DNA from 3 places in the Ensifer sp. M14 genome. Region 1 is predicted to be linked to each of the others. Evidence: riboswitches for the same ligand, from Rfam matches in the RefSeq annotation. Region 1 holds a riboswitch; each other region holds the start of a gene.
The links. Region 1 has a riboswitch for thiamine pyrophosphate ahead of thiO (glycine oxidase ThiO). Riboswitches for the same ligand answer to the same signal wherever they lie in the genome.
Positions count from the first base shown of each region.

Region 1 (3,271 bases):
GGTGGTATGGCAGCCGGCCGTGTTCGGCAGTATCCTCGTCCCGAGCGCGCGGATCAGTTCGAAAAACGCACCTCCCGCTTTGCCGCCGGCTGTTTCTCTCCTCAACGAGACCGTGATGATTTGTGTCCCTGAAGCTCGCACGGCGGCCGAAAGCACGGCTGGAGATGGATAGCCTGCTGTGCCCAGGAGCAGTCGAGAGGTGATTTCCGTGTCGTAGACTTGCAGCATGTTCAGCCACCTTTCATCGGCGAGAGAATTTCGATGCGATCATGATCGCGTAAGCGCCATCCATCGCGGTCGGCCGCGTGAACGAGTTCGCCGTTGACAGCGGTCGCCAGCCAGCTTCCTTCATAGTCGAGTGCTGCCATCAGTTCGGCGAGCGTCGAGCAGGCGATCTCCTGCTCCTCGCCATTGACGTTAAGGTTCATCATAGAACTCCGATCTGTGGTCCGGGTTGAGCAGAAGTTCCGCAACGTCATGCGCTAGGGCCGGCGAGAGCAGGAAACCGTGTCGATACATGCCGTTCAGGGAATAGATTGAGCCGGTTCGCGTGATCCTCGGCAGATTGTCGGGGTAGGCGGGGCGAATACCAGTTCCAGTTTCAGTAATCTGCGCCTCGCCGAAGGCCGGGTGCAGGGCGTAGGCGGCGTTCAAGAGCTCCATCAGTGACCGTGCCGCGATAGGACCGGACAATTCGCTCTCAATCATTGTTGCCCCGACCATGAAGACGCGCTCACGCCGTGGAACGACATAGATGGGGTGTCGTGGATGCAGGAAGCGCACTGGACGTGACAGTTGAATGTCGCCGGTGCGCAGATAGAGCATCTCGCCCCGCACGCCCCGCAGAGCCGCGTCATCCGGGAGCCTGGCACGCCCGGTGCAATCGATAGACCAAGAGACACGGTGGTCGACGGTGGCATCGCGCGTCTGGCCGAAGTGAAAACGCGCGCCCATGGCCACTAAAGTGTCATGGAGTGATGACAGCGCCTCTCTTGGATCGAGATGCGCTTCCTTCGGGAAGAAGAGTGCACGCGAGAAGCGGCCGGCCAGATCCGGTTCCAGTGCGGCTATCTGGTCGGCATCAAGCCATCTGTACCCGGTGGTTCGTGTCGAAAACCGATCGAGCTCGCGAGTGTCACGTGGGGCGGCGACGACAAGTGTGCCCTCCTGCGTGACTTTGTCGGGCATCGCCGCCTGCCACCACTCAATGGCTGTCGCACCGAGGCGTTCGACTTTTTCGTCGGCACCTTCGCGCTCACACCAGGGTGCCAACATGCCACCGGCAAACCAGGATGCACCGGCGCCAATGCGTTCGGCCCGCTCGACAATGTCGACCTCAATGCCGCGCCGCGCCAGTTCGTAGGCCGTGACGAGACCGACGACTCCCGCTCCCTTAATGACCACCGGTTGCATTCGCCTTCCGCTCGATCCGATACTTGGGTGTCGCGGTAGGGTCATTTGCCCATTCGCCGCTGCGCTAACGGACGTCGGTGTTGCCGTCTATATCTGCGATACGGTTCGTGTGCGGCATATGAAAAAACCATTCGCTGGCTCCAACTTTAACGTTTGGAGACCCAGATCCTGGAGCTGGAAAGATAGAGACACGTCCAAGCGATCGCAAAGGAGCTGTCGCAGCGCCGTCGTTCCCACCGTCCCTACGCCAGCATGAACTGGATCAGGTTCAACGGGTCATTGCGCTGCGGTCGAAAAAGCCGATCCGCCCAGCAATATCTCAGCCCCTTGTCAGGACCCCCCTGGTGAATGAACCGAGTTCAAAGGCCAATGCCCTGCTTTGTCAAGTGTCGTTTTGGTGGTCATGTTGACAACGTAGGTCGCCAGATTTTGTAGCGGTCAGCGCAAGGAACGCATCGTCATGCCTGACGCCGTCATCATGATCTGCAAGGAGGGCGCCTGCATGGCGAAGCTATTTCAGGTGCTTCGGCGGCTCGTCATTTTCATCCGGGTTTGGGTTGGGAATCTCGTCGGGAAGGACGTCGGGCTCTGGTTCCTCGATAGGAGGCTGCGGCATGTCCGGCGGCAGACCTGGGGGCAGGTCGGGAGCGGGCGGCGTCGGGATAGGTTCAGTCGGTATCGTGCTCATGTTGGTCTCCTCATTTGGAAGGCCAACTTATCCCGCGCCGGTTTTGTTCCGCTGGATGGCTGCATCATGCGCAAAGGACGACTCTTTGTTGTTCGTCTCGATGAGCATCCTGCTGGTCTGGGCGTTTCGACCTGCGACGACAATGTTCACAGGGTCGTCGCAGACAAATCAGTCTGATACCCAAACTCGCCGTGTCAGGTCGAGCATTTCTGGCATGGAGACGCGCAGGCGCGATAATCAAGGCGTCACGGCTGTGCAGGTGACGTGTCCTGTGGCCGCATCGCGCGTCTTTTGGAGTGTCGCGAGACCGGGGTAGCAGCCGCCGCAAGGAGCCATATGGGATGAGACGGGGAGGTATTCCGGCTTGCGCGTGCCTTTATCAGCTCTCCGGCGCGCCGCCAGATTGCGCGACAGCCCAGATCTTTCCCGGGAGGATCCGAGCTGTCGGTTTCATGCTTGCGGCTTTTTCATCGTTATGGGCTAGCGAAGCCACTCGTTCCAGCGTTGCAGCAATTGCGCCGCATTGGCGTTGATCCATTCAGCGTCGGGGACAACCATAAAGTCCCGAACCTCGTTCGCATGCGGCATCGTCTTGCGCACGTCCTCCGACATCAAGGCGATTGCGTCGGTGCTTGGCGGCGTGCACGAAAGCACTTCGCAAGCCATTGCCTGCGCCTCCGGCGAATTCAGCCAGAACGCCATCAGTTTTAGCGCGTTGTCACGATTCTTTGCTCCTTTGACGAGCGCAATGCGGTCGCCGACCAGAAACGATGCCTTATAGGACCATCCAATCGGCAAACCTTCGTTCTGCATCGCCTTGGCGCGCGTCAGCCAAATCTGCCCAATCGAATAGTCGCCATTGCGAAAGCCTTGCACACTCTGATCGCCGGTTTTCCACCAGACTGAAACCGCGGGCCGGATTTCGTCGAGTTTTTTCAGCGCCCGTTCCACGTCGAGCGGAAACAGCTCTTCTCGGCTGACGCCATCGGCAAGCAGCGCCGCTGCCATCACACGCCAGGGGTCGTCGAAATTGGGAAATGCCCGCTCGCCGGAAAAGGTCTTGCTATCCCACATATCGGCCCAGGTCTCAGGTGTCGGTCCGCCATCGCCGGTTCGATAGGCGAGCAACGTCGCCGTCGACTGCAAGAGCGCACCGCCGGCAGCACAGGC
Region 1 is NZ_QJNR01000018.1:481,709-484,979, reverse strand. Features, by position in the region: gene BLJAPNOD_RS34785 (thiazole synthase) at 1-228, opposite strand, end outside; gene thiS (sulfur carrier protein ThiS) at 231-428, opposite strand; gene thiO (glycine oxidase ThiO) at 418-1,413, opposite strand; TPP riboswitch at 1,635-1,766, opposite strand; gene BLJAPNOD_RS35785 (hypothetical protein) at 1,925-2,101, opposite strand; gene BLJAPNOD_RS34770 (ABC transporter substrate-binding protein) at 2,582-3,271, opposite strand, start outside.

Region 2 (3,271 bases), on a different contig from region 1:
GCAATGTGAAGCGGGTTACCCGCCAAATATAAGCGTCGAACAGTACGCCATTGCCGAAGTCGCCGCTCTGGAACAGAAGCGCTGCAATCGCCAGGCAGACAAACAGCAGGATGCCGCCGAGGCTCAGGGCCCCGGCGGTGATGGTGATCCTGTTTTCGGCTGGCGCGAACAAGCGCGCTTCAGTTCTTGCTCATGGCGGCGAGCCACTCGTCGATCCAGGCCTTGCGGTTGGCCGCGACCTCTTCCGATGGCAGCAGGAAGGTTTTTGCCGGATTGACCAGCTTGCCGAAAGCGTCCGGCAGCGGCTCCTTGGTGGCGGCGACCGGCATCATCCAGTTGGTGGTCGGGATGATCGACTGGAACTCCGGACCGGTCATGAAGCCGAGAAACTGCTTGGCAAGTTCCGGCTCCTGGGCGTTCTTGGTCATGCCGGCGACTTCGATCTGGATGTAGTGACCTTCCGAGAATTCGGCCGCCTGGTAGCGGTCGGTGTTCTCAGCCACCATGTGGTAGGCGGGAGACGTGGTGTAGGAGAGCACCATCGGCGCTTCGCCCTTGGTGAAGAGGCCATAGGCTTCCGACCAACCCGGTGTCACGGTCAGCACACGGTCCTTGAGCTTGGCCCAGGCGGCACCGGCTTCGTCGCCATAGACGGTCTTGACCCACAGAAGCAGGCCGAGACCCGGCGTCGATGTGCGCGGATCCTCGATGACGATCTTCTGCGACGGGTCGCCTTCGACCAGGTCCTTGAGGCTCTTCGGCGGCGTCTTCAGGGCCTGGGTGTCGTAGACCACGGCGAAATGGCCGTAATCATAGGGAAGGAAGGTGTCGTCTGAGAAATCGCCGGGCACCTTGACGCCTTCGGCCTCGATGCCGTGCGGCGCGAAGAAACCGGTGGCCTTGGCCTCGGCAACCAGGTTGGTATCGAGGCCGAGCACGATGTCGGCCTTGGAGGCGGCACCCTCGAGCTTCAGACGGGTCAACAGCTCGACACCATCGGCGACGCCGACATAGGTGACCTTGCATTCGCAGGTCTTTTCAAAGGCTTCGGCGATCTTGGCGCCCGGGCCCCATTCGGTGATGAAGCTTTCATAGGTGTAGACGGTCAGCGTCTTTTCGGCGGCTACGGCATTGGCCGCGAAGACGAGGCTTGCCGTTGCGGCAAGCGCTAGCCGGCTAAGGAACTTCAGTTGCGATGATTTGGACATGGCAGGCACCTCTCCCTAAAAATAATGTTGCATGGGAAAAGGGCGTATCGATCCGATCGCGTCTAATCCCTCCGCCGGTATGAGCCGGATCAGGTTCCGCGGGTTGGCGTTAAACGCCTCTCAGCCTTCGGCCGCATGCGGTCGGAAGGCACCCCGTTAGAGCGGGTAGAGATTTACCGCCGTGACGGTTTGATGGCAAGCGAAGTTTGAACGCCGGTATCCAGCAGCCCGACGCCCGCCAATGCTGCGAAGCCTGATGACATCAACGCAAAATCGCCAGATAGCGGCCCTGTTCGGTTTTCTTGCTTTTCCTTGGCCGTGCCTTTGCGCTATGGGCTTTGCCATGGCCCGATCCACCTTCACCATTCTGCTCGGCGGTGCACTCACCCCCACCGATCGCCTTGCGCGCCAGCTTGTAGGCAGCCGCTTCGTTGCGGCCGATGGCGGCATGCGGCATGCGCGGACCCTGGCGGTGACGCCCGATGTCTGGGTCGGCGATTTCGATTCGACCGAAGAGGCGCTGCTTGCCGAGTTTGCCGGCGTTCCGCGCGAGCCCTACCCCGCCGCCAAGGCGGCGACCGATGGCGAGATCGCCGTGGAAGCGGCGCTTTCGCGCGGTGCCGAAGCTTTGATCTTTGCCGGTGCGCTCGGAGGATCCCGCAGCGATCATGCCTTCCTGCACCTGCTTCAGGCGGCTGCGCTGTCCGAGCGCGGCTTGCCGGTGTTCATGACGTCGGGCGAGGAAGAGGCCTATCCGCTGCTTGCAGGCGAGATCGACATCGATCTGCCGAAGGGCAGCCTGTTCTCCATCCTCGGACTGACCGATCTCTTCGGGCTTACGATCGTCAATGCGCGTTATCCGCTCACCGATTTCACGCTGCCGTTCGGGTCTTCCCGCACCGTTTCCAATGTTGCGGAGGGTCCCCTTCGCATTTCCCTCGACACCGGCCGGGCGATTGTTCTCGCTCGCCCCTATGACCTTTCCGGAGCCTGAGCCTTGGCGCCTCCCATTCTGAAACTCGACGATATCTTCCTCACCTTCGGGGGCACGCCGCTTCTGGCCGGCGCCAACCTGCAGGTGGAGCCGGGGGACCGCATCTGCCTTGTCGGGCGCAACGGTTCGGGCAAGTCGACGCTGATGAAGATCGCCGCCGGCCTTGCCGAGGCACAATCGGGCGAAGTCTTCCGCCATCCGTCCTCGACGGTCCGCTACCTGCCCCAGGCGCCGGATTTCGAAGGCTACGACACGGTGCAGGCCTATGCGGAATCGGGCCTTGGTCCGAGCGACGATCCTTACCGCGTCGCCTATCTGCTGCAGCATCTGGGCCTGACCGGCGAAGAGGACCCCGCGCGGCTTTCCGGCGGCGAGGCCCGCCGTGCGGCGCTCGCGCGGGTGATGGCGCCCGAGCCGGATATCCTCCTGCTCGACGAGCCGACCAACCATCTCGACCTGCCGACGATCGAATGGCTCGAAGACGAGTTGACGCGCAGCCGGTCTGCCCTGGTGCTGATCTCGCACGACCGGCGGTTCCTGGAAAAGGTTTCGACCGCGACCGTCTGGCTCGACCGCGGCCAGTCGCGCCGGCTTGATCGTGGCTTCGGCCATTTCGAGGCCTGGCGCGACGAGGTGCTGGAGGCCGAAGAGCTGGAACAGCACAAACTCGGCAAGGCGATCGAGCGCGAGGAGCATTGGCTGCGCTACGGTGTCACCGCAAGGCGCAAGCGCAACATGCGCCGTCTCGGCGAATTGCAGGACATGCGTTCGCGCCATCGCGGCCACAAAGGCCCGCAGGGCTCCGTCCAGGCGAGCGCGTCCGACGCCAAGGAATCCGGCAAGCTGGTCATCGAGGCGGAAAAGATCACGAAGATCTACGGCGAGCGGACGATCGTCGCGCCGTTTTCGATCCGCGTGCATCGCGGCGACCGGATCGGCCTCGTCGGCCCGAATGGTGCCGGCAAGACCACGCTGTTGAAAATGCTGACCGGCCAGATCGAGCCGGACACCGGAACGGTGAAGCTCGGCACCAATCTGGAGATGGCGACGCTCGATCAGAAGCGCGAGG
Region 2 is NZ_QJNR01000004.1:753,453-756,723, forward strand. Features, by position in the region: gene thiP (thiamine/thiamine pyrophosphate ABC transporter permease ThiP) at 1-148, opposite strand, end outside; gene thiB (thiamine ABC transporter substrate binding subunit) at 180-1,208, opposite strand; TPP riboswitch at 1,258-1,374, opposite strand; gene BLJAPNOD_RS03670 (thiamine diphosphokinase) at 1,552-2,202, shown strand; gene BLJAPNOD_RS03675 (ABC-F family ATP-binding cassette domain-containing protein) at 2,206-3,271, shown strand, end outside.
Region 2: another riboswitch for thiamine pyrophosphate. It lies ahead of thiB (thiamine ABC transporter substrate binding subunit); the one in region 1 lies ahead of thiO (glycine oxidase ThiO).

Region 3 (3,271 bases), on a different contig from region 1:
GCTCGCCGTGCTCGGCCCAGACTTTGCCGGTATCGTCATTAGCGATATCCGCATGCCGGGGATCGACGGCCTGACGCTGTTTCGCCGCATCGCCGGCTTCGATCCCGACCTTCCCGTCATTTTGGTCACCGGCCACGGCGACATCCCCATGGCCGTCCAGGCCCTGCAGGACGGCGTCTACGATTTCATCCCCAAACCCTTTGCCGCCGAACGCCTGGTGCAGAGCGCGCGTCGCGCCTTGGAAAAACGCCGACTGGTGATGGAGAACCGTGCACTGAAACGCGCTGCCGAAACAGCAGGCGAAAGCCTGCCGCTGATTGGCCAGACCCCTGTCATGGAACGCTTGCGCCAGACGTTGCGACATATCGCCGACACCGACGTCGACGTGCTTGTTGCCGGCGAGACCGGCAGCGGCAAGGAAGTGGTCGCGACACTGCTGCACAAATGGAGCCGGCGCCGCGACGGGAATTTCGTGGCGCTCAACTGCGGCGCGCTGCCGGAAACGGTGATCGAAAGCGAACTCTTCGGCCACGAACAAGGTGCTTTTACCGGCGCGCTTAAGAAACGCATCGGCCGTATCGAGCATGCGAGCGGCGGCACGCTTTTCCTCGACGAAATCGAAGCCATGCCACCGGCGACGCAGGTGAAGATGCTGCGCGTGCTCGAAGCCCGCGAAATCACCCCGCTCGGCACCAATCTCGTCCGCCCCGTTGATATCCGCGTGATCGCCGCGGCCAAGATCGATCTCGGCGATCCAGCCCAACGGGGCGATTTCCGCGAGGATCTCTATTTCCGGCTGAATGTCGTCACGCTTTCGATCCCGCCATTGCGCGAGCGCCGGGACGATATCCCGCTTCTCTTTTCGCATTTCCTGACGCGGGCGGCGGAACGCTTCAAGCGCGACGTGGCGGATATCTCGCCAGCCGTGCGCCACCACCTGATGTCCCATTCCTGGCCGGGCAATGTGCGCGAGCTCTCGCATTTCGCCGAACGCGTCGCCCTTGGCGTCGAAGGTGCGCTCGGACAAGCGACCGCCAGCGCGTCCTTACCCGGCAGCGCCCTGCCCGAACGACTCGAGCGCTATGAGGCGGAAATCCTGAAAGAGGTGCTGCGGGCGCAGCGCGGCGACGTCAAGGCGACGATCGAGGCGCTCGGCATTCCGCGCAAGACCTTCTACGACAAGCTGCAGCGGCACGGCATCAACCGGGCGGACTATGCCGAGCGCCCGGCATCCGAAAAGCCTGTTCGCTAAAACATTTCCTAAGAGCGCGAAGCGGCATTTTGCCAGAAAACGCGCCAAGAGAGCATCCAAACCGGACACAGCCTGCCGCACGATCAACAGGCGAAGGCCACAACCTTCGGATTAGCGCTTGACGGCGCATCCGGATCGATGGCTATCTCACGACATTCACCAGGGGGGTCCCGTCAAGGGGCTGAGATTCTGCTGGTCGGACCGGCTTTGCCGACCGAGGCGCAGTGACCCGTTGAACCTGATCCAGTTCATACTGGCGTAGGGACGGTGCAGACATCGACGCCACGATTCCGCCATTCCCGCGGAATTTCGGGCGGACGTGTCTTTTCCTTCCGGCTTCAGAACTGGGTCTCCAACCGCAAACTTGGAGCCTCATCATGAATATTGCCACCAACCCCGCAGACCTCTCCGTCACCAAAGGCCCTCTTCCCGCCTCGAAAAAGGTCTATAAGTCAGGGACGATCCATCCCGAGATCCGCGTGCCGATGCGCGAGATTGCCCTGCACCCGACGTCGGGCGAGCCGCCGGTCACGGTCTATGATGCCTCCGGCCCCTACACCGTCGAAGACGCAAACATCCGCATCGAGGACGGCCTGCCACGACCGCGCCGCAACTGGATCATTGCGCGCGGCGATGTCGAAGCCTACGACGGACGCAGCGTTCGACCGGAGGATAACGGCTTTGCGACCGGCGAGCGGCTGACGCCGACCTTTCCCTTCCGTCACCCGCCGCTGCGCGCAACCGGCCGGCGCGCGGTGACACAGCTTGCCTATGCACGTGCCGGCATCATCACGCCGGAGATGGAGTTCGTCGCCATCCGCGAAAATATCGGTCGCGACGCCGCACGCCCCACATCGCGCGACGGCGAAAGCTTCGGCGCCCATATCCCCGATCACGTCACGGCCGAGTTCGTCCGTCAGGAGATTGCCAGCGGCCGCGCCGTGCTGCCGGCCAACATCAACCACCCGGAATCGGAACCGATGATCATCGGCCGGAACTTCCTGGTGAAGATCAACGCCAATATCGGCAATTCGGCCGTCACATCCTCAATGGCCGAGGAAGTGGAGAAGATGGTCTGGGCAACGCGCTGGGGCGCCGATACGGTCATGGACCTTTCGACCGGGCGCAACATCCACAACATCCGCGAATGGATCATCCGCAACTCGCCCGTGCCGATCGGCACCGTGCCGCTCTACCAGGCATTGGAAAAGGTCAACGGCATCGCCGAGGATCTCACATGGGAGGTCTATCGCGACACGCTGATCGAGCAGGCGGAACAGGGCGTCGACTACTTCACCATCCATGCCGGTGTCAGGCTTCATTATATTCCGCTCACCGTCGACCGCGTCACCGGCATTGTCTCGCGCGGCGGTTCGATCATGGCCAAATGGTGCCTGCACCACCACAAGGAGAGCTTTCTCTACGAGCACTTCGAAGAGATCTGCGACATCTGCCGCGCCTATGACGTCTCATTCTCGCTCGGTGACGGCCTGCGCCCCGGCTCGATTGCGGACGCCAACGACGCGGCACAATTTGCCGAGCTGGAAACGCTGGGCGAGCTGACGAAGATCGCCTGGGCCAAAGACTGCCAGGTGATGATCGAGGGACCCGGCCACGTGCCGATGCACAAGATCAAGGAAAACATGGACAAGCAGCTCGCGGTCTGCGGCGAGGCGCCGTTCTACACGCTCGGACCGCTGACGACCGACATCGCGCCCGGCTACGACCACATCACCTCAGGGATCGGTGCGGCGATGATCGGCTGGTTCGGCACCGCCATGCTCTGCTACGTGACGCCGAAGGAACATCTGGGTCTGCCCGACCGCAATGACGTGAAGACCGGGGTGATCACCTACAAGATCGCCGCTCACGCCGCAGACCTCGCCAAAGGGCACCCGGCCGCCCGCACCCGTGACGACGCCCTCTCGCGCGCCCGTTTCGAGTTCCGCTGGGAGGACCAGTTCAATCTGTCGCTCGACCCTGAAACGGCACGCTCCTTCCACGACGAGACCCTACCGA
Region 3 is NZ_QJNR01000014.1:321,224-324,494, reverse strand. Features, by position in the region: gene BLJAPNOD_RS30085 (sigma-54 dependent transcriptional regulator) at 1-1,252, shown strand, start outside; TPP riboswitch at 1,404-1,535, shown strand; gene thiC (phosphomethylpyrimidine synthase ThiC) at 1,630-3,271, shown strand, end outside.
Region 3: another riboswitch for thiamine pyrophosphate. It lies ahead of thiC (phosphomethylpyrimidine synthase ThiC); the one in region 1 lies ahead of thiO (glycine oxidase ThiO).